Regions from separate parts of the Erwinia wuhanensis genome, predicted to be linked through region 1. Evidence: predicted binding sites of a transcription regulator. Region 1 holds the regulator's gene; each other region holds the start of a gene.
The links. Region 1 encodes CRP, which controls carbon source genes, mostly activating them, when cyclic AMP is high. Its sites were predicted from a motif close to ATGTGANNNNNNTCACAT; they were not measured.
Positions count from the first base shown of each region.

Region 1 (10,190 bases):
CGTTCACAGGAAACTCGTTTATGTCCGCCATACATCCAGTGATTGCCGTGACCGGTTCCAGCGGCGCGGGCACCACCACCACCAGCCTGGCCTTCCGCAAAATTTTTCAGCAGCTGAACCTGCACGCGGCGGAAGTGGAAGGCGACAGCTTCCATCGCTATACCCGTCCCGAAATGGATATGGCAATCCGCAAAGCGCGCGATATGGGCCGCCATATCAGCTATTTCGGCCCGGAGGCCAACGATTTTTCGCTGCTGGAGCAAACCTTCGCGGAATATGGCCGCAGCGGCAGCGGCCAGTCCAGAAAATATCTGCACACCTATGACGAAGCGGTGCCCTGGAACCAGGTGCCCGGCACTTTTACGCCGTGGCAGCCGCTGCCGGAACCCACCGACGTGCTGTTTTACGAAGGGCTGCACGGCGGCGTGGTGACGCCGCAGAACAATGTCTCGCAGCATGTAGATCTGCTGGTGGGCGTGGTGCCTATCGTCAACCTGGAGTGGATCCAAAAAATGATCCGCGATACCAGCGAACGCGGTCATTCACGCGAGGCGGTGATGGATTCCGTGGTGCGCTCAATGGACGATTATATTAACTTCATTACGCCACAATTTTCCCGCACCCATATTAACTTCCAGCGTGTCCCTACCGTGGATACGTCCAACCCTTTTGCCGCGCGCGGCATTCCTTCGCTTGACGAGAGCTTTGTGGTTATCCATTTCCAGGCGCTGGAACAGATTGACTTCCCCTATCTGCTGGCGATGCTGCAAGGCTCTTTTATCTCCCATATCAACACGCTGGTGGTGCCGGGCGGCAAAATGGGCCTGGCAATGGAGCTGATTATGGGGCCGCTGGTCAAGCGCCTGATGGAAGGCAAAGCTATCAAGTAACGCCCATCTCATGGCTATGGGTAAGGGTCACGCCCTTACCCAGCATCAGCGCGACCGGGCAATATTTCCCGACCGCAAGGCTGACCGCGCGCGCCAGCGCCTTATCCGTCAGCCCGCTGCCGCTGACAATAAAATGCAGGTTGATGCGGGTAAACAGACGCGGCGGTTTCTCGCGCCGGGTTGACGTCAGCTTCACCTCGCAGTTCTCTACCGTGAAACGCCCTTTTTGCAGAATGGCAACCACTTCCGCCGCGCTACAGCCGCCTGCCGCCATCAGCAGCATTTCCATCGGGCTGGGCGCTTTATCGCCCGCGTTGCCGTCCATCACGATCTGATGGCCCGATGAGGATCCTCCCAAAAAGGTCAGCCCTTCCACCCATTTGACGCTCGCTTGCATAACAAACTCCTCTAATTCATTTAGTTAAGCCGCGGTCGGCTTAAGGCAACTAAAACAGCAGCGCGGCAGATTTCCCGCTATGCTGAAGCGAGACAACAGAAGACACCCATGCAAAGCTGTGCTACAAACAAGGCTGTATTTCGTCAGTACTCTACAGACCAGACGAAACGGGACGACATAACGAGCCCGGCACTCAACAGAGAGCCGAATAACTTTCCTGCATGGGAAGCGCTTGACTATTTCAACGCCTGTCAGGGAACTCTGCCCCTGTATTTAGGCACGATAACAACAGAGGATAACAGCGAATGGTTCTCGGCAAACCGCAAACAGACCCGACACTTGAATGGTTCCTGTCACATTGCCATATTCATAAGTATCCATCCAAAAGCACGCTGATCCACCAGGGTGAGAAAGCAGAAACCCTTTACTACATCGTCAAAGGCGCGGTAGCGGTGCTCATCAAGGATGAAGAAGGTAAAGAGATGATCCTGTCTTACCTTAACCAGGGCGATTTTATCGGCGAGCTTGGCCTGTTTGAAGAAGGCCAGGAGCGCAGCGCATGGGTGCGGGCAAAAACGGCCTGTGAAGTGGCGGAAATCTCCTATAAGAAGTTTCGCCAGCTGATCCAGGTCAACCCGGATATCCTGATGCGTCTCTCTTCACAGATGGCGCGCCGCCTGCAGGTTACCTCCGAGAAAGTGGGCAATTTAGCTTTCCTCGATGTGACAGGTCGCATCGCGCAAACGCTATTGAATCTGGCCAAACAGCCGGACGCTATGACCCACCCGGATGGGATGCAGATCAAAATTACCCGCCAGGAGATTGGCCAGATCGTCGGCTGCTCGCGCGAAACCGTCGGCCGTATTCTGAAGATGCTGGAAGATCAGAATCTGATCTCCGCACACGGTAAAACCATCGTGGTCTACGGTACACGCTAAACCGCTCTGATTGCATGGCGCAATGCCTTCGTTGCGCCTTTTCAGCGGGTACAAAGCAATGTGGCGCCGACTCATCTACCATCCCGAAGTTAACTACGCCCTGCGGCAGACGCTGGTGCTTTGCCTGCCCGTCGCCGTCGGCTGGCTGCTGGGCAATTTGCAAAACGGCCTGCTGTTCTCGCTGGTGCCGGCCTGCTGCAATATCGCCGGTCTGGATACGCCCCATAAACGCTTCTTTAAACGTCTGCTGATCGGCGGCGGCCTTTTCGCCTTCAGCAGCTTTCTGGTGCAGTATCTTGGCGACTATGCCGTTCCCCTGCCCATTATCCTGTTTTCCATGGCCATGCTGCTGGGCGTGACCGGCGAAATCAGCCCGCTGCATGGCAGACTGCTGCCCGGCGCGCTGATTGCCGGCATCTTTACCCTGAGCCTGGCCGGTCGGATGCCCATCTGGCAGCCGCCGTCGCTTTATATCCTGGGCACGGTCTGGTACGGCCTCTTTAACTGGTTCTGGTTCTGGCTGTGGAAAGAGCAGCCGATGCGGGAAACGCTCAGCCTGCTTTATCGCGAGCTGGCCGGCTACTGCGAGGCCAAATACAGCCTGCTGACGCAGCTTGCCGACCCGGAAAAAACGCTGCCGCCGCTGCTGGCTCGCCAGCAAAAAGCGGTCGACCTTATCAATACCTGCTATCAGCAAATGCACATGCTGGCCGCCAGCAACGATAATCACCATAAGCGGTTGACCCGCGCTTTTCAGGTTGCGCTGGATTTGCAGGAGCATATCGCCGTCAGCCTGCATCAGCCGGAAGAGGTGCAAAAACTGGTGGAGCAGAGCCATGCCGAGGCGGTGATCCGCTGGAACGCGCAGACCATTGCGGCCAGGCTGCGCGAGCTGGCGGACGATATTCTCTATCACCGTCTGCCGACACGTTTCAGCATGGATAAACAGCTGCAGGCGCTGGAAAAAATTGCCCGCCAGCATCCCGCCAACCCGGTCGGCAACTTTTGCGCCTGGCATTTCAGCCGTATCGCCCGCGTGCTGCGTACCCAGCGTCCGCTTTACCAGCGCGATCTGATGGCGGATCGTCAGAAACGACTGCCGCTGCTATCTGCCATCAGAAGCTATCTGTCGCTGAAATCCGCCGCGCTGCGCACCGCCGCCAGGTTTGCGGTTATGCTCGCTTTCGCCAGCACCCTGGCGCTCTCCTTTAATCTGCCCAAGCCTTACTGGCTGCTGATGACGGTGATGTTTGTCAGCCAGAACGGCTACAGCGCGACCAGGGTACGCATTCAGCACCGTGCGCTGGGCACGCTGGGCGGGCTGGTGGTGGCCGCGCTGACGCTACGCTTTCAGGTGCCGGAATCGGCTGTGCTGCTGGTGATGCTGACGCTGACGCTGGCGGGCTATCTGGTGATCCGCAAATATTACGGCCTGGCGACGATCGGCTTTACCGTGACGGCGGTATATTCGCTTCAGCTGCTGTCGCTGAACGGCGCCGACTTTCTGCTGCCGCGCCTGCTGGATACGCTGATGGGCTGCCTGATCGCCTTTGCCGGGATGATCTGGCTGTGGCCGCAGTGGCAAAGCGGCCTGCTGCGGCAGAATGCGCACGACGCGCTGGAAACCTATCAGGAAGCGCTCCAGAAACTGCTGGGGGACGAAGAGAGTCCGCAGAAGCTTGCCTGGCAGCGTATGCGCGTTAACCAGGCGCACAACGCGCTGTTTAACTCGCTGAACCAGGCGATGCAGGAGCCGGGTTTCGACGCCCGCTACCTGGCCGATATGAAGCTTTGGGTTACGCACAGTCAGTTTATCGTTGAGCATATCAACGCCATGACCATTTTAGCGCGTGAACATACCATGCTGACGCCGCAGCTGGCCGAGCGCTATCTACAGGCGTGCGAAATTGCGCTACAGCGCTGCCAGCAGCGGCTGGAGTATGACGGGCCGAGTTCCACAAATAACGTGCTGGAGACGGATACGCCCTTTCAGCAGGGCGCGACCACGGTGATGGAAAGGCACATAAAGCGGATCCTGGAACATCTTGGCGTGATGCACACTATTTCTTCGTTGGCCTGGAGCAGCCGACCTCATCATGGCCGCTGGCTGTCGCGCCATTTACGGAAATCAGCCTGATGATGCTGAGCAGAAGTTTTTCGGCGCGTGTAAGCGGCCTGGTGCAGACGACGCGCCTGTTTAGCCGGAAGCGCGAGGCTTCCGGCCTGACGAGTTAAGCCAGCAGTTTTTTCACGGCGGTGGCGAAGCGGTTCATGCCCTCTTCGATATCGGTCGGTTCAATGACCAGCGACGGCGCAAAACGGATCACGTCCGTCCCGGCATTGAGGATCATTACGCCTTCGGCGGCGGCGGCGTTCAGAATATCGCGCGCTTTACCGGCATGCTGCGGCTTCAGCGCCGCGCCAATCAGCAGGCCTTTGCCGCGAATGTCGCTGAACAGATCCAGCTGCGCGTCCAGCGCTTTCAGCGCGGCGACAAACTGCTCGCGGCGCGCCTCTACACCGTTCAGCACTTCTTGCGTATTGATGATATCCAGCGCCGCTTCCGCTACCGCGCAGGCCAGCGGGTTGCCGCCATAGGTGGTGCCGTGCACGCCGGGCGCCATCACCGAGGCGATCTCGTTGGTGGTCAGCATGGCGCTGACCGGAAAGCCGCCGCCCAGCGCTTTGGCGGTGGTCAGAATATCGGGCTGGACGCCGTAGTGTTCATACGCAAACAGCTTGCCGCTGCGGCCCATGCCGCTCTGTACCTCATCCAGCACCAGCAGCGCCTGATGCTGGTCGCACAGCTCGCGCAGCCCCTGCATAAACGCCTGAGTAGCCGGCATCACGCCGCCTTCGCCCTGGATAGGTTCCACCACGATGGCGCAGGTATGGTCGTCGATAACCGCTTTTACCGCGTTAAGATCGTTAAACGGCACGTGGACGATGTCCGCCGGTTTAGGGCCAAAGCCGTCGGAATATTTCGGCTGGCCGCCGACGGAAACGGTAAACAGCGTGCGGCCGTGGAAGGCGTTATGAAACGCGATAATTTTGCTTTTAAAAGGCGAATGGCGTTTAGTCGCGTAATAACGAGCCAGCTTAAAGGCCGCCTCGTTGGCTTCCGCGCCGGAGTTAGCGAAGAACACGCGTTCGGCGAAGGTGGCGGTAATCAGCTTGCTGGCCAGGCGCAGCGCGGGTTCGTTGGTGAAGACGTTGCTGGTGTGCCACAGGGTTTCACCCTGCGTTTTCAGCGCTTCCACCAGCGCCGGATGACAGTGGCCCAGCGCGGTAACGGCGATACCGCCGGAAAAGTCGACGTACTCTTTACCCTGCTGATCCCAGACGCGGCTGCCTTTCCCCTTAACCGGCACAAACTGCGCTGGTGCATAAACAGGCAAAATCACTTCATCAAACGTCGAGCGCGTTACCGCTAATTTATCCGCTGCCATTGCCAACCTCATCTTTTTACGTTACAGAGCCACTGAAATTATAATCACAAAATATGCATAAAAAATCACTTTAAGGCAATCAAATTTATTGCCTGAGGAAATTCTTCAGCAGCTGATGCCCCTGCTCGCTGAGGATACTTTCCGGATGAAACTGCACGCCTTCCAGCGGCAAATCACGATGCCGCACGCCCATGATCTCGTCCTTCTCGCCGTCGCGCAGCGACCAGGCCGTCACCTCAAAATCGGCGGGGAGCGAGGCAGCCTCGACGATTAGCGAATGATAGCGCGTTACCCGTAGCGGATGATTCAGGCCGTTAAAAACGCCGCTGTTATTATGCTCAATCAGCGAGGTTTTACCGTGCATTACCTCACGCGCCCGCACAATACGCGCGCCAAAAGCCTGCGCTATCGCCTGATGTCCCAGACAAACGCCAAGCACCGGGATTTTTCCGGCGAAGGCCCGGATAGCCTCCAGCGAGATGCCCGCCTCGTTGGGCGTGCACGGCCCCGGCGAAATCACCAGATGTTCAGGCTTTAGCTCGCTTATTTGCGCCAGCGTCAGCTCGTCGTTACGTCTGACGTGAACATCTGCGCCTGCTTCACAAAAATATTGATAAAGGTTCCAGGTAAAAGAGTCATAGTTATCGATCAGCAGCAGCATACAAGCTCCGGGAAAAAAGAAACGCCGCTATTCTACGCGTTTTCGTCCCGCTCGCTGATGACTTTGCCGAAAGCGGCTTCCAGCAGCGATAAGTCCCCCGCCAGGCTTGCCTTAACGGCCGCCTGCCAGCTTTCGCTGTCGATCAGGCTCCATTGAATGTCGCAACCGGCATGGATAATCAGCTGTTCGAAAAAAAGCCGCTGGGCGCGTCCGTTGCCGCGCAGAAAAGGATGCAGCACGGTCAGCTCGCAGTAGTACCAGGCGAGCCTTTCCGCCATGCGATCCAGCGGCAGATCGGCCAGACCGTTCTCTTCTTCCAGCGCCTGCATCAGCGCGTTGCCTTCTTTCTCGATGTATTCAAAGTGGCAGCAGGGCGTGTCGCCGATGGCGATATCGACTTCGCGCAGCTCGCCCGCCTCCTCCAGCACATCCTGAAAAAGCGCGCGGTGCATGGCGCGCAGATGAGGCAGACCCGGATTGCGCGTGCCCAGTTCGGGCAGGGAACCCGTTAATAAAAAGCTCGCCAGGAAGTTGGTCGGCAGACGCTGCTGCCAGAGCGTATTTTTTTGCTTGTCGGTGAGCTTTCTGGACATGAGTTCTCCTTGAAGGGGGTAATTGCTGCTAAAAGCTTAGCTGATTATCAGCAGCAATCCCCCGACCGGAGCGTTAAGGCAGGATTTTTGCGGAAAGGATCACGACAGGTTTAACCGGCACGTTCTGGTATGGCCCCATATTCTGGGTCGGCACCTGAGCAATTTTATCCACCACTTCCTGGCCTTTCACCACTTTGCCAAAGACGGCATAGCCAAAGTCACGCTGGCCGTGATCCAGGAAAGCGTTATCCGCTACGTTGAGAAAGAACTGGCTGGTAGCGCTGTCTTTATCGGCGGTGCGGGCCATGGAGATGGTGCCGCGCTTGTTCAGCAGGCCGTTATCCGCTTCGTTTTTAATCGGCGCGGCGCCAGGTTTCTGCTGCATATCGGCGGTAAAGCCGCCGCCCTGCACCATAAAGCCCGGGATCACGCGATGGAAAACGGTGTTGTTGTAGAAGCCGTTGTTGACGTAATCAACAAAGTTCTTCGTGGAAATTGGGGCCTTTTGATTATTGAGTTCCAGCTCAATATTGCCAGCAGAGGTGGTCAGCAGCACGTGCGTATCTCCTTTTGCCGCCAGGGCGGAAGCAGAGAGCGTGGATAACGCAAACACGGTGGCGACCGCTGTCAAAGTACGTTTTAACATAAAAGATTCCTTACTTAAGGGCTACAGGCCGAAAGCTGATTGTAAAGAGGCGCTTATCCCTGCGCTAGCGTTTTACCTATTTTTACGCGTGCCGGGCCGACGCAAACGCTTTCGCCAGGCAAAAAACGGTGATATTCATCACGAATATCCTGAAATCGCTGGGGAAACTTGCATTATTTATTTAAGCAGATCACGAATCCAGCTAAACTGCCCGCGCTTAGCGTGAGCGTCCAGCCTCACAATTCTTGACTCCACGGGCCACAACTATGACTAATCGCGATCGAATCGGGCTTACCTGGATCAGCTTTTTCTCCTATGCGCTAACCGGCGCGGTAGTAATCGTCACCGGTATGGTATTGGAGAATATTGCTGACTATTTTCATCTGCCAGTTGCGCAGATGAGCAACACCTTCACCTTCCTGAACGCCGGCATTTTAGTCGCCGTGTTTCTTAACGCCTGGCTGATGGAAATCATTCCTCTGCGCCGACAGCTGATTTTCGGCTTCGTGCTGATGGTGCTCGCCATACTGGGGCTAATGACCAGCCACTCGCTGAGCGTCTTCTCGCTCTGTATGTTCGTGTTGGGCGTGGTCAGCGGCATCACCATGTCGATTGGTACTTTCCTGATCACCCATCTGTACGAAGGCCGTCAGCGCGGTTCGCGCCTGCTGTTTACCGACTCCTTCTTCAGCATGGCGGGCACTATTTTTCCCATTATCGCCGCCGCGCTGCTGGCGCGTTCGCTGCCGTGGTACTGGGTTTATGTCTGTATCGGCGTGATCTACCTGGCTATTTTTGTGCTGGCGCTCTGCTTTGAGTTTCCCGTGTTGGGCAAAAAAGCCGCCGTTCAGAACGTGGAAAAAGAGAAATGGGGCATCGGCGTGCTGTTCCTGTCTGTCGCCGCGCTCTGCTACATCCTCGGCCAGCTTGGCTTTATCGGCTGGGTGCCGCTGTACGCCACAAAAACCATGGGCATGGATCTGACCCAGGCTGGCGCGCTGGTCGGCAACTTCTGGACCGCCTATATGATCGGCATGTGGGCGTTCAGCGCCATTCTGCGCTTCTTCGATCCGCAGCGCATCGTCACCGTACTGGCGCTGCTGGCGACGGCGCTGATGTACTGGTTTATCAGCAGCAGCGACGCCAGTATGCTGAAGTGGATCATGATGAGCCTGGGCTTCTTCTCCAGCGCCATCTACACCACCATCATTACGCTGGGATCGCTCCAGACTAAAGTCTCTTCGCCAAAGCTGGTGAACTTTATTCTGACCTGCGGCACCGTTGGCACCATGCTGACTTTCGTGGTCACCGGCCCGATTGTGGATAAGCACGGCGCTCACGCGGCGCTCTCTACCGCTAACATGCTGTACGCGGTGGTGTTCGTGATGTGCCTGCTGCTGGGCTTCGTCAGCAAACACAAGCTGCACGGGCATATGTCCTCGCACTAACGGGAAAGGCCGGGAAACCGGCCTTTTTTATTAGCGCCGAAAATCCACTTTTTCGCTCTCCGCTAAATAAATTGTGCTCGCCGCAGGCTGCGTTTGTGCAATCACCCTTCCCTGACGGATCGAATAACGCGTCGGCACCTGACGCCGCAGCGCATCAAAACCGTTCTCCGCAGGCAGGATAATCAGGTTGGCGCTGTTGCCGCTCTGAATGCCGTAATCCTGCAGCTGTAGGGTTCTGGCGCTGTTATGCGTAATCAGCTTAATGCCTTCATCCAGCTGGCCATACCCCATCAGCTGACAAACATGCATCCCCATATGCAGCACCTGAAGCATATTGGCGGTGCCGAGCGGATACCAGGGATCGAAAACGTCATCGTGGCCAAAGCAGACGTTGATCTCCGCCTCCAGCATCTCTTTTACCCGCGTTACGCCGCGCCGTTTGGGATAGCTGTCGAAGCGTCCCTGAAGATGGATATTCACCAGCGGATTGGCGACAAAATTAATGCCGGAAAGCTTCAGCAGCCGAAACAGACGCGAGGTATAAGCGCCGTTATAAGAGTGCATCGCCGTGGTATGGCTGGCGGTGACGCGGGCGCCCATTTTCTCGCGCAGCGCCAGCGCGGCGACGGTTTCCACAAAGCGCGACTGTTCGTCGTCGATTTCGTCGCAGTGCACGTCAATCATGCGCTGATACTTCTGCGCCAGCGCGAAAGTTTTATGCAGCGACTCCACGCCATACTCGCGCGTAAATTCAAAATGCGGGATAGCGCCAACCACGTCCGCGCCCAGCCGCAGCGCCTCTTCCAGCAGGGCTTCGCCATCGGGGTACGAGAGAATGCCCTCCTGCGGAAACGCGACGATCTGGATATCGACCCAGGGTGCCATCTCGCTTTTCACTTCCAGCATGGCCCGCAGCGCGGTAAGCGAGGGATCGGACACGTCTACGTGCGTGCGCACATGCTGGATACCGTTGGCGATCTGCCATTTCAGCGTCTGCCGCGCGCGGGTTTTGACATCTTCATGATCCAACATCGCTTTGCGCTCTGCCCAGCGCTCAATGCCTTCAAACAGCGTACCGGATTCATTCCAGGCCGGTTCGCCTGCGGTCTGGGTGGTATCAAGATGGATATGCGGCTCAATAAAAGGCGGAAAAGCCAGCCCGCCCTCC
Region 1 is NZ_JAUJUH010000009.1:49,840-60,029, forward strand. Features, by position in the region: gene QZH36_RS19150 (phosphoribulokinase) at 21-890, shown strand; gene QZH36_RS19155 (OsmC family protein) at 883-1,287, opposite strand; gene crp (cAMP-activated global transcriptional regulator CRP) at 1,593-2,225, shown strand; gene QZH36_RS19165 (YccS/YhfK family putative transporter) at 2,284-4,362, shown strand; gene argD (bifunctional acetylornithine/succinyldiaminopimelate transaminase) at 4,457-5,674, opposite strand; gene QZH36_RS19175 (aminodeoxychorismate synthase component II) at 5,760-6,335, opposite strand; gene QZH36_RS19180 (putative adenosine monophosphate-protein transferase Fic) at 6,368-6,928, opposite strand; gene ppiA (peptidylprolyl isomerase A) at 7,002-7,574, opposite strand; gene tsgA (MFS transporter TsgA) at 7,841-9,022, shown strand; gene QZH36_RS19195 (cytosine deaminase) at 9,053-10,190, opposite strand, start outside.

Region 2 (10,190 bases), on a different contig from region 1:
TGTTCGGCATCCGCGAAAAGTCCGGCGGCACCATTAAGCTGCACGGCAAAAGAATCAACAATAACTCGGCTAACGAAGCGATTAATCACGGCTTTGCGCTGGTGACGGAGGAGCGTCGCGCCACGGGGATTTATGCGTTTCTGGATATCGGTTTTAACTCGCTGATTTCAAATATTCGCAAATATAAAAACTCGATTGGCCTGCTGGATAATAACCGGATGAAAAGCGATACCCAATGGGTTATCGATGCCATGCGGGTAAAAACACCGGGACACGCGACCTCTATCGGCTCGCTTTCGGGCGGCAACCAGCAGAAAGTCATTATTGGCCGCTGGCTGTTAACCCAGCCGGAAATATTAATGCTGGACGAACCGACGCGCGGCATCGACGTCGGCGCAAAGTTTGAAATTTATCAGCTGATTTCCGATCTGGCGAAAAAAGAGAAGGGCATCATTATTATCTCTTCCGAAATGCCGGAGCTGCTGGGCATTACCGACAGGATCCTGGTCATGAGCAACGGCATGGTTGCAGGCATTGTCGAAACCAAAACTACCACGCAAAACGAAATATTACGTTTAGCATCCAAGCACCTTTAATGAGGTAAGGGCTGTCCATGAATGCTGTGAATAAGAAGAATGCGCTCACCTGGCTGAAAGAGGGTGGCATCTATGTTGTGTTGCTGGTTCTGCTGGCGATTATTATTTTCCAGGATCCGACATTTTTAAGCCTGATGAACCTGAGTAATATTCTGACCCAGTCCTCCGTGCGCATTATTATTGCGCTTGGCGTGGCCGGGCTGATTGTAACGCAGGGCACCGACCTTTCCGCCGGTCGTCAGGTTGGTCTGGCCGCGGTAGTGGCGGCGACGCTGCTCCAGGCGATGGATAACGCCAACAAGGTGTTTCCACATATGGATACCGTGCCGATCCCGCTGGTTATCCTGATTGTCTGCGTTGTCGGCGGCCTGATTGGCCTGATCAACGGCGTGATCATCGCCTATCTGAAGGTGACGCCTTTTATCACCACGCTGGGCACGATGATTATCGTTTACGGCATTAACTCGCTTTATTACGACTATGTAGGCGCTTCGCCGATCGCCGGGTTCGATGAGAAATTCTCGACCTTTGCGCAGGGCTTTATTCGCCTGGGCGACTTCAAGCTCTCCTACATTACGTTCTATGCGGCTATTGCTATCTTCTTTGTCTGGATTTTGTGGAACAAGACCCGCTTTGGCAAAAACATCTTTGCTATCGGCGGCAACCCGGAAGCGGCAAAAGTGTCGGGCGTGAACGTTAACTTCAACCTGATCCTGATTTATGCGCTTTCCGGCGTGTTCTACGCCTTCGGCGGGATGCTGGAAGCGGGACGTATCGGCTCGGCAACCAATAACCTGGGCTTTATGTACGAGCTGGATGCGATTGCGGCCTGCGTAGTAGGCGGCGTCTCCTTCGCCGGCGGCGTGGGCACCGTGGCCGGTGTGGTAACGGGCGTGCTGATTTTCACCGTTATCAACTACGGCCTGACCTATATCGGCGTTAACCCTTACTGGCAGTACATTATCAAAGGCGGCATCATTATTTTCGCCGTGGCGCTCGACTCCCTGAAATACGCCCGCAAGAAATAGTGTGCTTCTATAGAGAAAGGCCAGCCCGGCCTTTCTCTTTTTCCTGTCAGAACTGCACGCCTTTGGTCAGCCCGCCGTCCACCAGGAGATTAGTGCCGGTGGTGAAACTGGCCGCCTCGCTGGCAAGAAACACCGTGGCTTTCGCTACTTCCTGCGGCGTCGCCATTCTTCCCAGCGGATTCGCCGCCAGGCATTTGGCAAAGGTTTCCGGCTGGTTGCGTTCAATATCGCCCCACACGCCTTCACTGAAATAAACGTTGCCCGGCGAAACGGTATTCACGCGAATGCCGTCTGCCGCGTGGCGTTCCGATAAGGTTTTGCCGTAATGGATCAGCGCCGCTTTCATGATGCCGTACGGCTCGGCAAACATATCGACCTCGCGTCCCGCCACGCTGGAGATCAGCACTATGGATGCCGCAGAGGATTTTTTCAGGTAAGGAAGGGCGGCCTGCACCATCGTTACGGTGCCCATCAGGTCGGTGTCGAACGCTTTACGCCACACGTCCGGATCGCTGCCTGCCGCCAGCGCACTGACGTTAGGCACGATAATATCCAGCCCGCCAAGGCGGTTTGCCGCTTCCTGAATCCATGTTTGCATCTGCTCTGGGGAGGTGACATCGACCGCCGTGCCGTTTGCGCGTGAACCCAGCGCCTGTTGCGCTTCCTGCACGCCTTCAGGGCTGCGCGCGCAAAACTCCACTCGTGCGCCTTCGGCAAGAAAGCATTCCACAATTGCTCGTCCAATGCCGCGCGAGCCGCCGCTGACCAGTACGCGACGATCCTTCAAGTTCAGATCCATTTGTCTCTCCTGTTAACGTTTAGTGATCTATTCGGCAGACAGACTGACAGAAGAAGCGGGCAGGTTCATAACAATCAGTGCGTTAACGGCGGCATGTCACGCTGGCGGACGGGCATCCGCCTTCATTTTTTGTTCCAGCTCCAGCAGCTGTTCAGGCGTGACCGCCGGATAGCTCTGCGCATCTTCCGGGACTTCGTGCCGCGCCGGGATCGGCACCAGCGGCCCCAAAAAGCGCGGTTCGCGCTTCATCAGATACAGATCGGCCAGCGCGCCCAGGCGAGCCGCCACTTCCCTGGTGCGGATATTCAGCATGTTTTTCGGCGAGGGCACCGCGTAACACTGCGCCTGAATGCCCATATGCAGCGCAATAAACAGCGCGCGCTCGCAGTGGAAACGCTGGGTGATGATGATGAAGTCGTTGGTGTCGAAGACCTTGCGCGTGCGCACGATAGAATCCAGCGTACGGAAGCCGGCGTAATCCAGCACGATATCGGCAGGCGCCACGCCGGCGGCAATCAGATCCCGCCGCATGGTCATCGGCTCGTTGTAGCTTTGCTGCGCATTATCGCCGCTCAGCAGCAGATAGTTAACCTTGCCGCTGTTATAAGCGTTGAGCGCGCCCTGCATCCGATAAAGGTAATACTGATTGATGACGCCGGTACGATAATACTTCGCCGTGCCTAATACGACGCCGACCTGACGATGGGGCAGCGATTTGAGATTATCGTAGACGTAAGGCGCGGTTTTGACGCTTATCCAGCGATCCAGGCCGAGCGCGGTTATTACCATCAGGGTAACGATGATAATCAGGCCGTAGATCAAGCGTTTTATCATGCCGTACGGTACTCAGACTGAAGCCGAAAAGGTGGCTCAAGGCTACTGTACCCGACGAGGTGAAGCAAGCGGTAGCGCACCGGCTGGCGGCTTTTTGCACAAAATCGTCAAACGCTGTGGAAAGGGGATAAAAACCGGGCGCACGGCGCGCCCGGTCAGCGGTATTAAATAGAAGTACGGCGATAGTTACGGTACTGCGGCAGCCAGAAATTGGCGGCAATCGCTTTGGACAGCACATCTTCCGAGGTGACCACCGCCACGCCGGCCAGCTGCGCCGCTTTGCCTACGGCCATCGCAATTATTTTCGACACGCCCTGAATATCTTTCACTTCCGGCAGCACCGGGCCAGCGCCGTCGTTGACCAGCGGCGAACAGTCGGCCAGCGCGCGGCTGGCGGCCATCAGCATACTGTCGGTCACGCGGGTGGCGCCCGAAGCGATCACGCCCAGGCCGATGCCGGGGAAGATATAGGAGTTGTTGCACTGCGCGATCGGGAACGTTTGCTCTTTCCAGGTGACCGGCGCGAACGGGCTGCCGGTCGCGACCAGCGCGGCACCGTCGGTCCACGCCATAATATCCTGCGGCGTTGCTTCCACGCGGGAGGTCGGGTTGGAGAGCGGCATGACGATTGGGCGCGCGCAGTGCTGGTGCATCTCGCGGATAATCTCTTCGCTGAACAGGCCGGGCTGGCCGGAAACACCGATCAGAATATCCGGGCGCGCGTTACGCACCACGTCCAGCAGCGACAGGGAATCGGAGCTGGAATCCCAGTCGGCCAGATCCTCGCTCTTCTGCACCAGCTTGCTCTGGAAGCTGAGCAGGTTTGGCTGCTTGTCGGTGAGCAGGCCGAAGCGATCCACCATAAAGACGCGCGCGCGGGCTTCTTCGTCGCTCAGGCCTTCTGATTTCATCTGCGCGATAATCTGCTCGGCGATGCCGCAGCCGGCAGACCCAGCGCCCAGGAACACGACTTTCTGCTCGCTCATTTTGCTGCCTGCCGCGCGGCTGGCGGCGATCAGCGTGCCCAGCGTGACGGCGGCGGTGCCCTGGATATCGTCATTAAAGCAGCAGACTTCATCGCGATAGCGTTCCAGCAGCGGCATGGCGTTTTTCTGCGCGAAATCCTCAAACTGCAGCAGCACGTTTGGCCAGCGGCTTTTTACCGCCTGGATAAATTCATTAACGAAGTTATCGTACTCTTCGCCGGTAATACGCGGATGACGCCAGCCCATATAGAGCGGATCGTTCAGCAGCTGCTGGTTGTTGGTGCCGACGTCCAGCACCACCGGCAGCGTATAGGCCGGGCTGATGCCGCCGCAAGCGGTATAAAGCGACAGCTTGCCGATAGGAATGCCCATGCCGCCGATGCCCTGATCGCCCAGGCCAAGAATACGCTCGCCGTCGGTGACTACGATGACCTTCACGTTCTGCTTGGTGGCGTTTTGCAGCATATCTTCAATGCTGGCGCGGTTCGGATAGGAGATAAACAGCCCGCGCGCGCGACGATAGATTTCAGAAAAGTGTTCACAGGCCGCGCCGACGGTCGGGGTATAGATAATCGGCATCATCTCTTCAAGATGATTATCCAGCAGGCGGTAGAACAGCGTTTCGTTGGTGTCCTGAATGTTGCGCAGATAAACGTGCTTGTCGTTGGCGTTTTTGAAATCCTGAAACTGACGCCAGGCGCGCTGGGCCTGCTCTTCAATGGTTTCCACCGTCTCGGGCAGCAGACCGTTCAGGTTAAAGTCATTGCGTTCTTCTATAGAGAAGGCGCTGCCCTTATTCAACAGCGGAAATTCCAGCAGGATAGGGCCAGCGTAGGGAATGTAGAGAGGGCGTTTACTTTCGTAGTCGAGTTCCATGTAATCAATGCTCACTGGGATCGGTAGTGGCCCAATCCTAAAATAATTCATCCGAAAGTACAGCATTTGTTAACAGCTTATAACAAATGCGGGCACTTTTTTGGCAATAAAAAGCCAGCCGGCAGCGGGGCTTGCGGGCTGGCGAAGCGGATCAGCGCAGCGGCACGGTTTGCAACGTCGCGCAGCCCAGCGCCTGAAGCGTCGCGGCGGTTGCCTGTCGCTGGATAAGGCGGGCATCGGGCGCTTCCGCCAGCACGGCGCGCTGAATTTGCAGCACGTCGTAGCCTGCAAGGTTCAGCAGGATCAGCGCGGCCTGCAGCGGCGGCAGGCTTGGGTTAAAGGCGGCGTTTTCCGCATAGCTGCCGGCAAAAATCGCGCCGTCGGCCATTTGCAGCGCCACGCCGCTTAACGCCTGCGAGTAAGGCGCATGGCTGCGGTTAGCCGCCTCAAGCGCGGCCCTGACCAGCGCGTCGCCGGTAATGGTCAGGCCGTGATCGACCTCGTCCAGCAGCAGCGTCTCAATCGCTAAATCGCGCGGGCCGAAAGCATCTGGCAGGTAATCGCCCAGCGTCGCCGGTTCGCGTCCCGGCAGATGAATGCGCAGCGCGGTGCCGCTGTTCAGCTCGTTCATAAACTGGCGGCAGTGGCCGCAGGGCGTGTAGTTGACGGTAATCGCCTCAAGACCTTTTTCGCCGCGCAGCCAGGCATGGGATACCGCGCTCTGTTCGGCGTGGACGGTTTGCTGCATGGTCGCGCCGGAAAACTCCATGTTCGCGCCAAAATAGAGATGGCCGCTGCGGCCCAGCGCCAGCGCGCCGACGTTAAAGCGCGACAGCGGCGCGACGGCACAGGCGGCCGCCAGCGGCAGCAGCGCAAAGGTAAGTTCGCGGTTGTCCAGACCGGTTTCGGTTCTGATGGCGGCCATTTGTTCTGGGGTGAAAAAAGCGGGAAAGGTGTCGGTCAGCAAAGGCTGCAACGCCGCCTGCAGCGGGGAAGGCAGCGCGGCGAAAGCCGCTTGAAAACGTGGTTGCATAGTGGCTTCTCTTGCATAAGTGGCCGCTTATTCTGGCGGGCAGCCAGGCTAATGTATGTGATTATAATCACACAGATTATGCAATTTATGAAAGAGAACCACAAAATGCGCGACGCATCGCAAGTTTTATCGCCAGAAATGCATCAGTAGCGGAAAAAGAAACGGTGCCAGCAGCGAAGTGATAATGCCGCAGATCACCAGCGCCAGCGAGCTGTAGGCGCCTTCCTGGTAATCCAGCTCCGAGCAGCGCGCCGTACCCAGCGCGTGAGAAGCATTGCCGATCGCCAGACCGCGCGAGGCCTTGCTGCGGATCTTCAGCAGGTTAAGCAGCATATGACCGAAAACCGCGCCGAGTACGCCCGCAATCAGCACGCAAATGGCGCTGATGGCCGGAATGCCGCCCAGCGTGGCGGAAACCGCCATGGCAATCGGCGTGGTCACGGATTTAGGCATAATAGTCGCCGCTATCTGCGGCGTGGCGCCCATCCACAGCGCGATAGCCGTACCGGAAATCATCGCCGTCATGCTGCCGATAAAGCAGACACCGATAATTGACTTCCAGCGCGCGCGGATCTGATGCATCTGTTCATACAGCGGCAGCGCCAGCGCCACCACGGCGGGCTGCAACAGCTGGTTCAGAATAGCGCTGCCCTGAAAATAGCGGGCGTAGGGTATCTGCATCAGCAGCAGCAGCGGAATGATGACCGCCATGGAGATCAGCAACGGATTGAGCAGGGATATTTTCACCTTCGCCGCCACCCGGCGAGCGCCGAAAAAGACCAGCATGGTCAGCGGCAGAGACCACCAGATATCACTCATCGCCTGTTCCTTTCACTTTGCCATGCAGCTGGTGCGAAGCCAGCCCCACGGTCAGCAAAACAATAAAGGTGCTGACCACGCAGGAAACCACTATCGGGCCGAACTGCGCGCTGAGCAGGTCGGTATAGCTCATCACGCCGACGCTGATCGGCACAAACAGCAGCGCCATATAGCGGATCAGGAGCAGGCTGCCGGGCCTGATCCAGTCGGGTGGAACCAGTTGAAAAGCCAGCAGAAAAAACAGGATCAGCATACCGATAATGCTGCCCGGGATCGTGACCGGCAGCAGCAGCGCCAGCGCGTTTCCGGCATAGAGGCAGAGATAGATAATCAGAAAGGCGCGCAGATAGCGCCAGAGGATCAACAGTACGGTACGCATGATAAGCTCCGGTTTTGCAACGCATTAATCATACGATCGGCAGGAGATTTGTGCCAGAGATCACAGTGGGCCGCAAAAAAACGGGCGAATCGCTTCGCCCGTCTCCGTTGCTTATTTTACCTGCATTCCCGGCTGAGCGCCGCTGTCCGGCGACAGCAGGAAGATCTCTTTGCCGCCAGGGCCGGCGGCCATCACCATACCTTCCGAGATGCCGAAGCGCATCTTACGCGGCGCCAGGTTAGCCACCATCATGGTCAGGCGGCCTACCAGCACCGACGGATCCGGATAGGCGGTACGAATGCCGGAGAAAATGTTGCGGGTTTCGCCGCCCAGATCCAGCGTCAGGCGCAGCAGCTTATCGGAGCCTTCAACAAACTCGGCGTTCTGGATCAGCGCGATACGCATATCCACTTTGGCAAAGTCGTCAAAGGTGATGGTTTCCTGAATCGGATCGTCCGCCAGCGGGCCGGTCAGCGCCGGTTTGTTCGCCGCCGCCGCGTCCTCTTTCGAGGCCTCGATTAGCGCGTTGACCTTGTCCATCTCGACGCGGTTATACAGCGCTTTAAAGGCGGAAAGCGTGTGATCGCGCAGCGGCTGCGCAATACCGTCCCAGCTCAGCTCCTGGTTCAGGAAGGCTTCGGCGCGCTCGCTCAGCGAAGGCAGCACCGGCTTCAGCCAGGTCATCAGCACGCGGAACATATTGATGCCCATTGAGCAGATCGCCTGCAGGTCGGCATCGCGGCCTTCCTGCTTCGCCACCACCCACGGCGCCTGCTCGTCAACGTAGCGGTTCGCTACGTCCGCCATCGCCATGATTTCACGCACCGCACGGCCAAACTCACGGCTCTGCCAGGCTTCCGCAATGCTGGCAGAGGCGTCCACAAAGGATTGATACAGCGCCGGATCGGCCAGCTCGGCGGACAGCTTGCCGCCAAAGCGCTTGTTGATAAATCCGGCGTTACGGGACGCCAGGTTAACCACTTTATTAACGATATCCGCATTCACGCGCTGGACGAAATCTTCCAGATTCAGGTCGATATCATCAATGCGCGAAGAGAGCTTGGCGGCATAGTAATAGCGCAGGCTGTCGGCATCCAGATGCTGTAGCCAGGTGCTGGCCTTAATGAAGGTGCCGCGCGACTTGGACATTTTCGCGCCGTTAACCGTCACGTACCCGTGGACAAACAGGTTGTTCGGCTTGCGGAAGTTGCTGCCTTCCAGCATGGCTGGCCAGAACAGGCTGTGGAAATAGACGATGTCCTTGCCGATAAAGTGATACAGCTCGGTCTCGGAGTCTTTTTGCCAGAAGGCGTCGAAATCAATATCGCCGCGCTTGTCGCAGAGATTTTTAAACGAGCCCATATAGCCGATAGGCGCATCCAGCCAGACGTAGAAATATTTGCCCGGCGCGCCCGGAATTTCAAAGCCGAAGTAGGGCGCATCGCGGGAGATATCCCACTGTTGCAGACCCGACTCGAACCACTCCTGCATCTTGTTGGCGACCTGCTCCTGCAGGGCACCGGAACGGGTCCAGGCCTGTAGCATGGCGCTGAACTCCGGCAGATCGAAGAAGAAGTGCTCGGAGTCGCGCAGTACCGGCGTCGCGCCGGACACCACGGATTTAGGATCGATCAGCTCGGTCGGGCTGTAGGTGGCGCTGCACACTTCGCAGTTGTCGCCGTACTGATCCGGCGATTTACATTTCGGGCAGGTGCCTTTCACAAAGCGATCCGGCAGGAACATGCCTTTTTCCGGGTCGTAAAGCTGCGAAATAGTCCGGTTTTTGATAAAACCGTTCTCTTTCAGACGGGTATAGATCAGCTCCGACAGCTCGCGGTTCTCCTCGCTGTGCGTGGAGTGGTAGTTATCGTAGCTGATATTGAAACCGGCGAAGTCATTCTGATGTTCCTGACTCATCTCGGCAATCATCTGCTCAGGCGCAATGCCCATCTGCTGAGCTTTCAGCATGATCGGCGTACCGTGCGCATCGTCGGCGCAGATGAAGTAAACCTCGTTGCCGCGCATTCGCTGGTAACGGACCCAAATATCCGCCTGGATATGCTCGAGCATGTGGCCGAGATGAATAGAACCGTTGGCGTAAGGGAGTGCGCACGTTACCAATATTTTTTTCGCGACTTGAGTCATAGTGAGACTTGCTATACCTGTTTAAAATAGGGGGTTCCGATGTTACCCGAAAGGCCCGGCCTGCGTAAACAACGCCGCGCCGACCGTGCCGTTTTTTACTGCCTGCCGCCGACAGCCTTATCTGATATGCTCTGAATAACGTCACAGAAAAAAAGGAGCCGGGATGATGCCTCAATCCCAACATTCACCTGAAGCGCTGCGCGCGATAGTGATGGGCGTTTTAACCACGTTTGAACATCCGACGCTACAGCGCAACCTCACCGCGCTGAAGGCGCTGCACCATTGCGCAATGCTGGACAACACCCTGCATATCGAACTGCTGATGCCTTTAGCCTGGCACAGCGGCTTTGAAGCCTTAAAGGAGAGCGCCAGCGCGGAGCTGCTGCGCCTGACTAATGCCACCGCCATCAGCTGGAAGCTGAGCCTGGATATCGCCACGCTGAAAAGGGTGAAGAACCAGCCAGGCGTAAAGGGTGTGAAAAATATTATTGCCGTCAGCTCCGGCAAGGGCGGCGTCGGCAAATCCAGCACGGCGGTCAACCTGGCGCTGGCGCTGATGGCCGAAGGCGCGAAAGTCGGCCTGCTGGATGCGGATATCTATGGCCCGTCGATCCCTGATATGCTCGGCACGCAAAACGAACGGCCTACCTCGCCGGACGGTACGCATATGGCGCCGATTATGGCGCACGGGCTGG
Region 2 is NZ_JAUJUH010000005.1:218,210-228,399, reverse strand. Features, by position in the region: gene mglA (galactose/methyl galactoside ABC transporter ATP-binding protein MglA) at 1-596, shown strand, start outside; gene mglC (galactose/methyl galactoside ABC transporter permease MglC) at 614-1,624, shown strand; gene QZH36_RS13870 (SDR family NAD(P)-dependent oxidoreductase) at 1,671-2,423, opposite strand; gene sanA (outer membrane permeability protein SanA) at 2,520-3,257, opposite strand; gene QZH36_RS13860 (NAD-dependent malic enzyme) at 3,422-5,119, opposite strand; gene cdd (cytidine deaminase) at 5,271-6,152, opposite strand; gene QZH36_RS13850 (CidB/LrgB family autolysis modulator) at 6,279-6,971, opposite strand; gene QZH36_RS13845 (CidA/LrgA family protein) at 6,964-7,350, opposite strand; gene metG (methionine--tRNA ligase) at 7,462-9,495, opposite strand; gene apbC (iron-sulfur cluster carrier protein ApbC) at 9,659-10,190, shown strand, end outside.
Region 2: a site for CRP is predicted at 6,208-6,225, ahead of cdd (cytidine deaminase). Genes of this name have one in related genera too.

Region 3 (10,190 bases), on a different contig from region 1:
TCCAGTTTGGATTACGCCCGCTGTTGTGGGCACGGGCACGCAGCACAAAGTTGACGATTTCGTTACGGAAGTCTTTCGGATTGCTGATCCCGGCAGGCTTCTCGATTTTTTCCAGCTCCGCATTCAGCGATTCGCGGTCGAACAGCTGGCCGGTATCCGGGTCGCGGTATTCCTGATCCTGGATCCAGAAATCGGCATAGGTTACGTAGCGGTCAAAGATATTCTGACCGTACTCTGAATAAGATTCCAGGTAGGCGGTCTGGATCTCTTTGCCAATAAACTCGGCATATTTCGGGATCAGATAGCCTTTCAGGTGCTCAAGGTATTTTTCGGCTAAATCCTGCGGGAACTGTTCGCGTTCGATCTGCTGCTCCAGCACGTAGAACAGATGCACCGGGTTGGCGGCAACTTCGGTATGATTGAAGTTAAACACGCGGGACAGGATTTTAAAGGCGAAGCGGGTGGATAAACCGTTCATCCCTTCATCGACCCCGGCGTAATCACGGTATTCCTGGTAGGATTTAGCTTTTGGATCGGTATCTTTCAGGCTTTCGCCGTCATAGACGCGCATTTTCGAGTAGGTGCTGGAGTTTTCCGGCTCTTTCAGGCGAGAAAGAATGGAGAAGCGCGCCAGCGTTTCCAGCGTGCCTGGCGCGCATGGCGCGTGCGTCAGCTCACTGTGGTCAAGCAGCTTGTCGTAGATCTTGATCTCTTCCGACACGCGCAGGCAGTAAGGCACCTTGACGATATAAACACGGTCAAGAAACGCCTCGTTGTTTTTGTTATTACGGAAGGTCACCCATTCTGATTCGTTGGAGTGCGCCAGAATAATGCCGTTGAAAGGCAGGGCGGAAATCCCTTCGGTACCGTTATAGTTACCTTCCTGGGTCGCGGTCAGTAAAGGATGCAGCACCTTGATTGGCGCTTTAAACATCTCTACGAATTCCATAATCCCTTGGTTAGCCCGGCACAGCGCGCCAGAATAGCCATAGGCGTCCGGATCGTTCTGTGCGTGGTTCTCCAGTTTACGGATATCTACTTTACCTACCAGCGCGGAAATATCCTGGTTGTTTTCATCGCCCGGTTCGGTTTTGGCAATGGCGAGCTGTTCCAGAATCGACGGCCAGACTTTTACAACTTTAAAGCGGGAGATATCGCCGCCAAACTCATGCAGCCGTTTGGCCGCCCAGGGCGACATAATGGTGCCGAGGTAACGCCGCGGCACGCCGTACTCTTTTTCAAGGATATTGGCGTCTTCCTGCGGGTTAAACAGGCACAGCGGATGATCGTTGACCGGGCTACGTTCGCCGTCGGCGCTGAGCACGTAAATGGGTACGCGCTGCATCAAAGATTTCAGACGCTCGGCAAGCGAAGATTTACCGCCGCCCACCGGGCCCAGCAGATAGAGGATCTGTTTCTTCTCTTCCAGCCCCTGCGCGGCATGCTTCAGATAAGAAACGATTTGCTCAATCGCTTCCTCCATGCCGTAAAACTCCTCAAAGGCGGGATAGCGTGCAATGACGCGATTGGAAAACAGTCGGGAAAGGCGTGGCTCCTGAGCAGTATCGACCATTATTGGCTCACCAATAGCCATTAATAGCCTTTCTGCCGCGTTGGCGTATGCACTACGATCTTGCCGGCAAACGGTAAGAAATTCCTGCAGTGTGAACTCTTCGTCCTTGGCAGCTTCATAACGCTGACGATAGTGATCGAATATATTCATAGCGATGCCCGTCCTTTCGTTTTTAGCACAGGTACCAGGAGCCTAATGAGGGAAAGCCCCTGAAGGAACTTATAATGAGTACAGCAACCCTTATGCCAACCTGACTTCTAATCGGGATACACAACAAAGATGGTTACTCTGCTCTTCAAACTTAGCGTCTTTGATTAAAGCTTAGTTGGCATTCAGGAAATTTCCTGAACCTCCTCGCATTTCTGATGCAATTTCAATAACAAAGTCAGAATTGATCTTAGCGCTGCCCCTTGCCTGATGCGGGCTGGCGGGATTTTGTAAATAAGCACGCCTGGTATCTTCAGGCGCTGGCAGCGTTAAAGTTGATTCTGCGTGCGGCAGAATCTTTAAAATTTTAAACAAATGATGTAACACTGATAAACTCACTCTGCTGATTGTTATATTTATGGAATGAATTAATTGTGAACTATTTCAAAGTTAGCGCGCTTGCCGCGCTTTTACCCGTTTGTTTTACCGCTGGCGTAGCTCATGCTAATCCGTTAACGCTTGGCGCCTCGGTGATTTACAGCCAAAGCCCTTACAAAGGTGGTGACGATCGTTATTACCCGGTACCGGTCATTAACTATGAAGGCGACAGCTTTTATGTGCGCAGCCTGACGGCGGGCTACTACCTCTGGAAAGATTCACAGGATCAGCTGTCGCTGACGGTGTTGGGCTCGCCGCAGAACTTCGATCCCGATGATACCGACAATAAACAGCTGAAAGCGCTGGATAAGCGTCATATGACGCTGATGGGCGGCCTGGCTTATCGCCATACGGCTGACTGGGGTACGATCAGGACGGTGCTGGCTGGCGATATGCTGGATAACAGCGACGGCTATATCTGGGATCTGACTTATCTCTACAGCTTCCACTTCGGCGATTTCAGCCTGACGCCGGGCATCGGCGCGCTCTACAGCAGCGAAAACCAGAACGATTACTATTATGGCGTTTCTAAGAATGAATCGCGCCGTAGCGGATTGCGCAGCTACGAGGCCGACGACAGCTGGAACCCTTACCTGGAGCTGACGGCTGCCTGGTCGATTAATCAGAGCTGGAACGCCACGGTTGCCGGTCGCTATACGCGCCTGAGCGACGAGGTCAAAGACAGCCCGATGGTGGACAAAGATTCTCAGGTCAGCGTCTGGACCGGCATCAGCTACACCTTTTAATTAAGGCTGCATCATAAAAGGGCGCTCAGCGCCCTTTTGCATCATGATGGCGATCTGAAACAGTGCAGGAGGGCATGATGACCAAAACCGTAACTTTCTCCGACCAGAGCGTACCGGCTATCGGCCAGGGAACCTGGTATATGGGCGAGGAAAGCAGCAAGCGAGGCCAGGAAGTCGCGGCATTGCAGGCCGGCCTTGAGCACGGGCTGAAGCTGATTGATACCGCTGAAATGTATGCGGACGGCGGCGCGGAAGAGGTGGTAGGCGAAGCGCTGCGCGGCCGTCGCGACAGCGCCTGGCTGGTTTCAAAAGTTTATCCGTGGAACGCGGGCGTAGTGGATGCCGTAGAAGCCTGCGAACGCAGCTTACGTCGTCTGCAAACTGACTATCTCGATCTTTATCTTCTCCACTGGCGCGGCACTGTTCCGCTGGAAGAAACCATCACGGCGATGGAAAAGCTACAGCAGGCAGGCAAAATTCGACGCTGGGGCGTGTCAAATTTTGACAGTAGCGACTTAAAAGAACTGCTGGCCGAAGAGGGGGGCAACGCCTGCGCGGCTAATCAGGTGCTTTACCATCTGGCTTCGCGCGGCATTGAGTATGATTTATTGCCGGACTGCCAGCAGCATGCGATCCCGGTAATGGCCTATTGCCCTTTGGCGCAGGCTGGCCGACTGCGGCACGATTTGCTGACCCATCCTGTTCTGAACAATATTGCACAACAAAAGGGCATTACGACGGCGCAGCTGCTGCTGGCCTGGGTTATTCGCAAAGAAGACGTGATGGCGATCCCTAAAGCCAGTTCGCTGCAGCACGTGGCTGAAAACGCCGCCGCGCTGGAAGTTGTGTTAAGCAATGAGGAGCTGGCGTTAATCAACGAAGCTTTCCCGCCGCCCAATCGCAAAATGCCGCTGGACGTGGTGTAGAACCGCAGGCGGGCATTGGGCCCGCCGTCTTCACTAAGCGCGTTTACGCACTTTAATCGTGGTTGCCAGCCGGGCCGGAGACTCGCCCGCGCTGACCATGGGCTGCGTCACGTGAGCCGTTTCCACGCATACCATGCTTTTATAGCCTTCGTTTGCCATATCGCTCATGCTGCACGAAAGCGCCGGGCCGGGATTCCAGGTGACAACGTCACTATGATAGTGATGATAAACTTCTATGATCCTGTTACCCGCCGTATCGTGGATAGTGCTGCAATCTTCCGGCTGGGTAAATATGCGATCGACGCGGTCAGGATAGGTTTGCCTGCCGTTTTCGGCACGGCCTTCAGCATTCTCTTTTACCTTATCGATATAAGGCTGACCCAGTCCGCTCACCTCTACGCCCGCGATATCCTCAACGGCAAAGTAAGTGTGCAGGGCACCGGTGGCCTCAAAGTCGCCGTGCGCTTCCAGCTCAATTTCACAGCGATCGCTGAAGCGGAAACGGGCAAACAGCGTAAAATCGTGCGGCCAGAATTTTTTCGTCTGCTCGCTGCTTTCCAGCGTCAGCGTCAGCATCACGCTTTCTTCGTTCTCGTCGTGCGCCGACAGCGTCCAGGGCAGCGAGCGGGCAAAGCCGTGCGCCGGTTCGCCGGCCGGCCCAAACCATGGCCAGCAGACGGGCACGCCGCCGCGAATGGCTTTGCCAGACGTCCACGCCGTTTTCTCACTCAGCCAGATAACCGGTTTCTCGCCGCTGGGCTGCCAGGCAACCAGCTGCGCGCCCTGAAGCGTCACCGCCGCGCGCACCTTCGGATGCGCGATAACTACTACGGGCAGCTCGCCCATTAAGCGCAGTGAAATATAGGGCGTGATTTGGTCGGCTACGGGCAGCGAAAAAAGTTTTTCGTTCATCGGAGCTCCTGTTATTCAGCGAAAAAAAAGGGCGACCGCAGTCGCCCTCAGAATCAGCTAATCGCGATTATTTTGCGATATGTGCGATCAGATCCAGAACCTTGTTAGAGTAACCGGTTTCGTTATCGTACCAGGAAACCAGCTTAACAAAGGTGTCGCTCAGTGCGATACCGGCTTTAGCATCGAATACGGAAGTCAGGGTTTCGCCGTTGAAATCGGTAGAAACCACTTCGTCTTCGGTATAGCCCAGGATGCCTTTCAGCTCGCCTTCAGCCGCTGCCTTGATAGCTTCACAAATTTCTTTGTAAGAAGCAGGCTTAGCCAGACGCGCGGTCAGGTCAACCACGGAAACGTTAGGAGTAGGTACGCGGAAAGCCATACCGGTCAGTTTGCCGTTCAGCTCAGGGATCACTTTACCTACCGCTTTAGCTGCGCCGGTAGAAGATGGGATGATGTTCTGAGATGCGCCACGGCCGCCGCGCCAGTCTTTGTGAGACGGGCCGTCAACGGTTTTCTGGGTAGCGGTGGTAGCGTGAACGGTGGTCATCAGCGCTTCAACGATGCCGAACTTGTCGTTGATAACTTTTGCCAGCGGTGCCAGGCAGTTGGTGGTGCAGGATGCGTTAGACACGATTTCCTGGCCAGCATACGCCTTGTGGTTAACACCCATAACGAACATTGGGGTGTCATCTTTGGAAGGACCGGTCAGAACAACTTTCTTCGCGCCAGCCTGGATGTGTTTACGAGCGGTTTCGTCGGTCAGGAAGATACCTGTTGCTTCGGCAACCACGTCAACACCGACTTCGTCCCACTTCAGGTTAGCTGGATCTCTTTCAGCGGTAACACGGATGGTTTTGCCGTTAACAACCAGATGGCCATCTTTAACTTCTACGGTGCCGTCGAAACGACCGTGAGTAGAGTCATACTTCAGCATGTAAGCCATGTACTCGGCGTCCAGCAGATCGTTGATTGCAACGATTTCTACGTCAGAACGCTGCTGAGCAGCACGGAAAACGATGCGACCGATGCGGCCAAAACCGTTGATACCTACTTTGATAGTCATATATTCCACCAGCTGTTGTTAGTGAATAAAAGGTTGGCTGTAAAATTACAAAAACCTTATCAGGCGTCAAGCGGAATCGCTTCAATAGTTGCGACAAATCAAACCCTGGAGCAGGAATAATTGCCTGAAAACGCCTTCCGCGACGAGCGTCTTACCTTTAGTTTGGGGCATTCGGCCCGAATATAAAGGGGTCGGGATTTTAAAGGGTGATCCAGGTCACAATTTCATTGCCTGCTTACTTTCAGACTCCGCCTGAGCATGAAAAATCCCCTGACGTTGTTATGCATTTGTTAGAATGTAGAAATCTTCAGACCACTTTGCCAGAGATACCTGATATGGCCGAACGCCCACTGAAACCTGAAACCGATCTAAACGAAATGCAGCGCTACGTCACTCAGCAGCGCGGGACAGAGCCGCCGTACTCCGGCAAGCTGCTGCATAACAAGCACGAAGGGATTTATCACTGCCTCGTTTGCAACTCGCCGCTGTTTCTGTCCGGCACCAAGTATGATTCCGGCTGCGGCTGGCCGAGTTTTTATCAGCCCTACAGCGATGACGCCATCCGCTATCTGGAAGATGACTCGCACGGGATGCAGCGAATCGAGATCCGTTGCGGTACCTGCGATGCCCATCTGGGGCACGTTTTTCCCGACGGCCCTCAGCCGACAGGCGAGCGCTACTGCGTCAATTCCGCTTCATTAAGTTTCACCGATGAAGATGGCACTCAGATTAAAGGATAGACGTTATGGAGCTGGATGAGATCATTGCTGCCATGACGCCCGAGGTTTATCAGCGTCTGGCTACGGCGGTAGAAACCGGTAAATGGGCCGACGGCGTGGCCCTGACACCGGAGCAGAAAGAGAATAGCCTGCAGCTGGTGATGCTATGGCAGGCGCGTCACAACGACGAGCCGCAGCATATGAGCGTGGGCAAGGGCGGCGAGATGGTGACCAAAAGCAAGAAACAGCTGAAAGAGGAATTTGGCATCGATGACGACATCACGCCTATCAGGCTGCACTAACATCGTTTGATATCGTGATAAAGCTCGGCTACGTATTGATAACCGGGCGAGCAGGCCCTCTTAGCCTGGTGACTAAAAGCTGCATGGATGCGACGCCGAACGAGGCAGCGTCTGCGGCGCGGTTTAAATAATGACTGCGCCTTTAGCCGCCATTTCTGCCAGCGCGATTTCACTGTCCTGCGGTGACAGGTTTACGCCCCGACAGCCTGCGGCGACGACCTGAACCTGATAACCGAGCGCCAGCGCGTCCAGCACGCTGTATTTTACACAGTAGTCCGTCGCCAGGCCCATCATCGTCAGGCTGGTGACGCCCCGACTTTTCAGCCAGCTATCCAGCCTTGTTTTGTTGCGGTGGCCGTTATCGAAAAATGCGCTATAGCTGTCGATAAGCGGCTGCTCGCCTTTATAAATCTGTGTGGTCAGATAGCGCCGATCCAGCTCAGGGTGCAGCTCTGCGCCTGCGCTATGCTGCACGCAATGATCCGGCCACCCTATTTGCGGCAGGCCGTCCAGTTCGCCCAGCGTGCCCACCGATTGCCCCGACACTGACGCAAAGCTGCCGTGGTTAGCCGGATGCCAGTCCAGCGTTGCCACCACCGGCCGCTGAAGCCGATGAAATTCTGCCGCATATTGGTTAGCGACGGCGAGTGTGCTGTCGCCGTCCTTCACGGCCAGCGCGCCGCCGGGGCAAAAATCATTTTGCAGATCGATCAGGATCAGGGCCTGGTTCATGCTTATCTCACTTTTCGTCAGGAGTCAGCTCACCGCGCAAATTCACCTGCATTTGCTGGCGAACTTCATCGCTGGAAAGGTTCTGGCTGAGCAGGAAGTGCAGCTTGGTCAGCGTTGCCTCCACGGTCATATCGTAGCCGCTTACCACGCCCGCCAGCGCCAGCGCGTTCCCCGTCGCATAGCCGCCCATGTTTACCTTGCCGGACATACATTGCGTCAGGTTCACCACGACAATGCCGCGATCGGAAGCTTCTTGCAGCTCTTTCAGGAAAGCCGGATTCTGCGGCGCATTGCCAACCCCATAGGAGCGCAGGATCAGCGCTTTTACCGGCTGGCGCAGGAAGTTGCTCACCACGTCGGCAGAAATTCCCGGATAGATCGTGACAACGCCGACAGGCTGAGGCGTAATCGAGCGCACAATGAGCGGTCCCTGGCCGCCAGGAGCCGGAGGCGTGTTCAGACGACGAATATGGATACCCGCTTCCAGCAGGGGCGCCAGGTTAGGCGAGGCAAAAGCGTTAAAGCCGTCGGCATGGGCTTTAGTAGTGCGGTTACCGCGATAAAGCTGATTATTGAAGAAAAGGGCGACTTCATTAATAGGATAGTTAGCCGCGACAAACAGCGAATTAAGCAGGTTTTGCTGACCGTCGGAACGCAGCTCCGCCAGCGGGATCTGTGACCCTGTCACAATTACCGGCTTGGCCAGGTTTTCCAGCATAAAAGAGAGCGCGGAGGCGGTAAACGCCATGGTATCGGTGCCGTGCAGGATCACGAAACCGTCGTAATTATCATAATTAGCCTGAATATCATCCGCAATCGTTTGCCAGTCCTGCGGCGTCATATCGGAAGAGTCGATCAGCGGCTGGTACTCGTGAATAGTAAAATCCGGCATTTCGGCACGATGGAATTCCGGCATCTTCGCCAGCTGATTTTGCAGATGACCAGAAACGGGCACATAGCCATGCTCGGAACGCTGCATCCCGATGGTGCCGCCGGTATAGGCTACATAGATGGATTTTTTTTGCATGTGATTACTCAGGCTTGAAAAAGAGGGCAGTATAAGGGGAAAAACCGGGAAAAGCAGCCCGACCAGCGGGCTGCTTTCGGCTTATTTGACCTGGCTACAGGTCAGGCAGAACGCATAGCGATTCTGCGGGTCGTTCAGGTTGTCGAGCAGGCCCGGCTGATTTTTCATCGCGGCCATTACGTCATACATTGGCGCAGGCAGATACGCTTGCAGCGCCTCGGGCAGCGCCGCACGTGTGGAAGCGTCCATCTGGCTGAACAGCAGATCCATAAAGCCCGGCTCATCCTGATACCAGTTCAGCTGGTATTGCTTGAGATGCGCCAGCTCCGCCGCCTTCGCCACCGCGTCGTCGAAGTCGCCCAACGCGTCGACCAGGCCATTGCTTTTGGCGTCGCTGCCTGTCCAGACGTGGCCCTGAGCGATTTGATCGATCTGCTCCGGCGTTTTGCCCCGCGAGCTGGCTACCAGACCCAGGAAGTTTTTATAGCCGTTTTCAATGCTCAGCTGCATCAGCTGCTGCACTTCCGACGGCAGTGCTTTGGTCGTCGTCACGTCCGCCAGCGGCGAAGTCGCCACGCCGTCGGTATGGACGCCAATCGCATCCAGCGAGTTTTCAACCGTATTGATCACCCCGAAGATACCGATAGAGCCGGTCAGCGTGCTCGGGCTGGCAATAATGTAATTCGCCGGCGTAGAGATCCAGTAGCCGCCGGAAGCCGCCATACCGCCCATCGACACCACCACCGGCTTGCCTGCCGCTTTGGCCGCCGCCAGCTCCTCACGAATGGTTTCAGACGCGCTGACGCTGCCGCCAGGGCTGTTGACGCGCAGAATAATCGCCTTGACCTTGTCATCCAGGCGCGCCTTGCGAATAGCCAGCGCGGTGGTATCGCCGCCGACGTTGCCCGGCGTTTCCTCGCCGTCCATGATCGCGCCGTTAGCCATGATGACGGCAATATTGCCGTTGGCCACCGGTTTGTCCTTCAGCGGGTAATCGTAGATGCTGGTGCCGTTAAAGTCCTGCGCCTGCTTGTCCCAGCTGAAAACTTTGCCCAGCTGCGCATCCACGACTGAACGAGAAGCCAGTTCATCCACCAGTTTGTTATCTTTTGCATAGCGCGCGGTATCGCCGCCTACTTTCTGCAGGCCATCAAGCACGCCCTGTGCGCCCGGGAACAGCTGCTGCGGCGTTACCTGGCGATTGGCAGCGACAGTATTAAGATAGTTTTGCCACAGCTCGCCAATCCAGCGGCTGTCCGCATCACGCGCGGCAGGCGACATATCATCGCGCAGGAAAGGCTCTACCGCCGACTTATAGGTGCCGACGCGGAAAACATGCGAGCTGACCTTCAGCTTGTCCAGCAGCGTTTTGTAGTAAAGCCCGTTGGTGGCGAAACCGTGTAAATCGACCGTGCCCTGCGGCGACAGATAGATCTTATTGGCGAAGCTGGCGAGGTAGTATTGCGCCTGGCTGTAGCTGTCGCCCGTGGCGTAAATCTGTTTGCCGCTGTCGCGGAATTCGCGCAGCGCTTTGCCCATATAGCTCAGCGAGGGCTGATCGGCCCCGGCGAAATCGCGCAGATCGAGCACCATGCCGGTAATATT
Region 3 is NZ_JAUJUH010000001.1:198,820-209,009, forward strand. Features, by position in the region: gene yeaG (protein kinase YeaG) at 1-1,723, opposite strand, end outside; gene QZH36_RS00920 (hypothetical protein) at 1,895-2,107, opposite strand; gene QZH36_RS00925 (MipA/OmpV family protein) at 2,155-2,904, shown strand; gene QZH36_RS00930 (aldo/keto reductase) at 2,982-3,830, shown strand; gene QZH36_RS00935 (D-hexose-6-phosphate mutarotase) at 3,864-4,742, opposite strand; gene gapA (glyceraldehyde-3-phosphate dehydrogenase) at 4,810-5,805, opposite strand; gene msrB (peptide-methionine (R)-S-oxide reductase MsrB) at 6,141-6,545, shown strand; gene QZH36_RS00950 (YeaC family protein) at 6,551-6,826, shown strand; gene pncA (bifunctional nicotinamidase/pyrazinamidase) at 6,950-7,558, opposite strand; gene ansA (asparaginase) at 7,566-8,585, opposite strand; gene sppA (signal peptide peptidase SppA) at 8,667-10,190, opposite strand, start outside.
Region 3: a site for CRP is predicted at 6,010-6,027, ahead of msrB (peptide-methionine (R)-S-oxide reductase MsrB). Genes of this name have one in related genera too.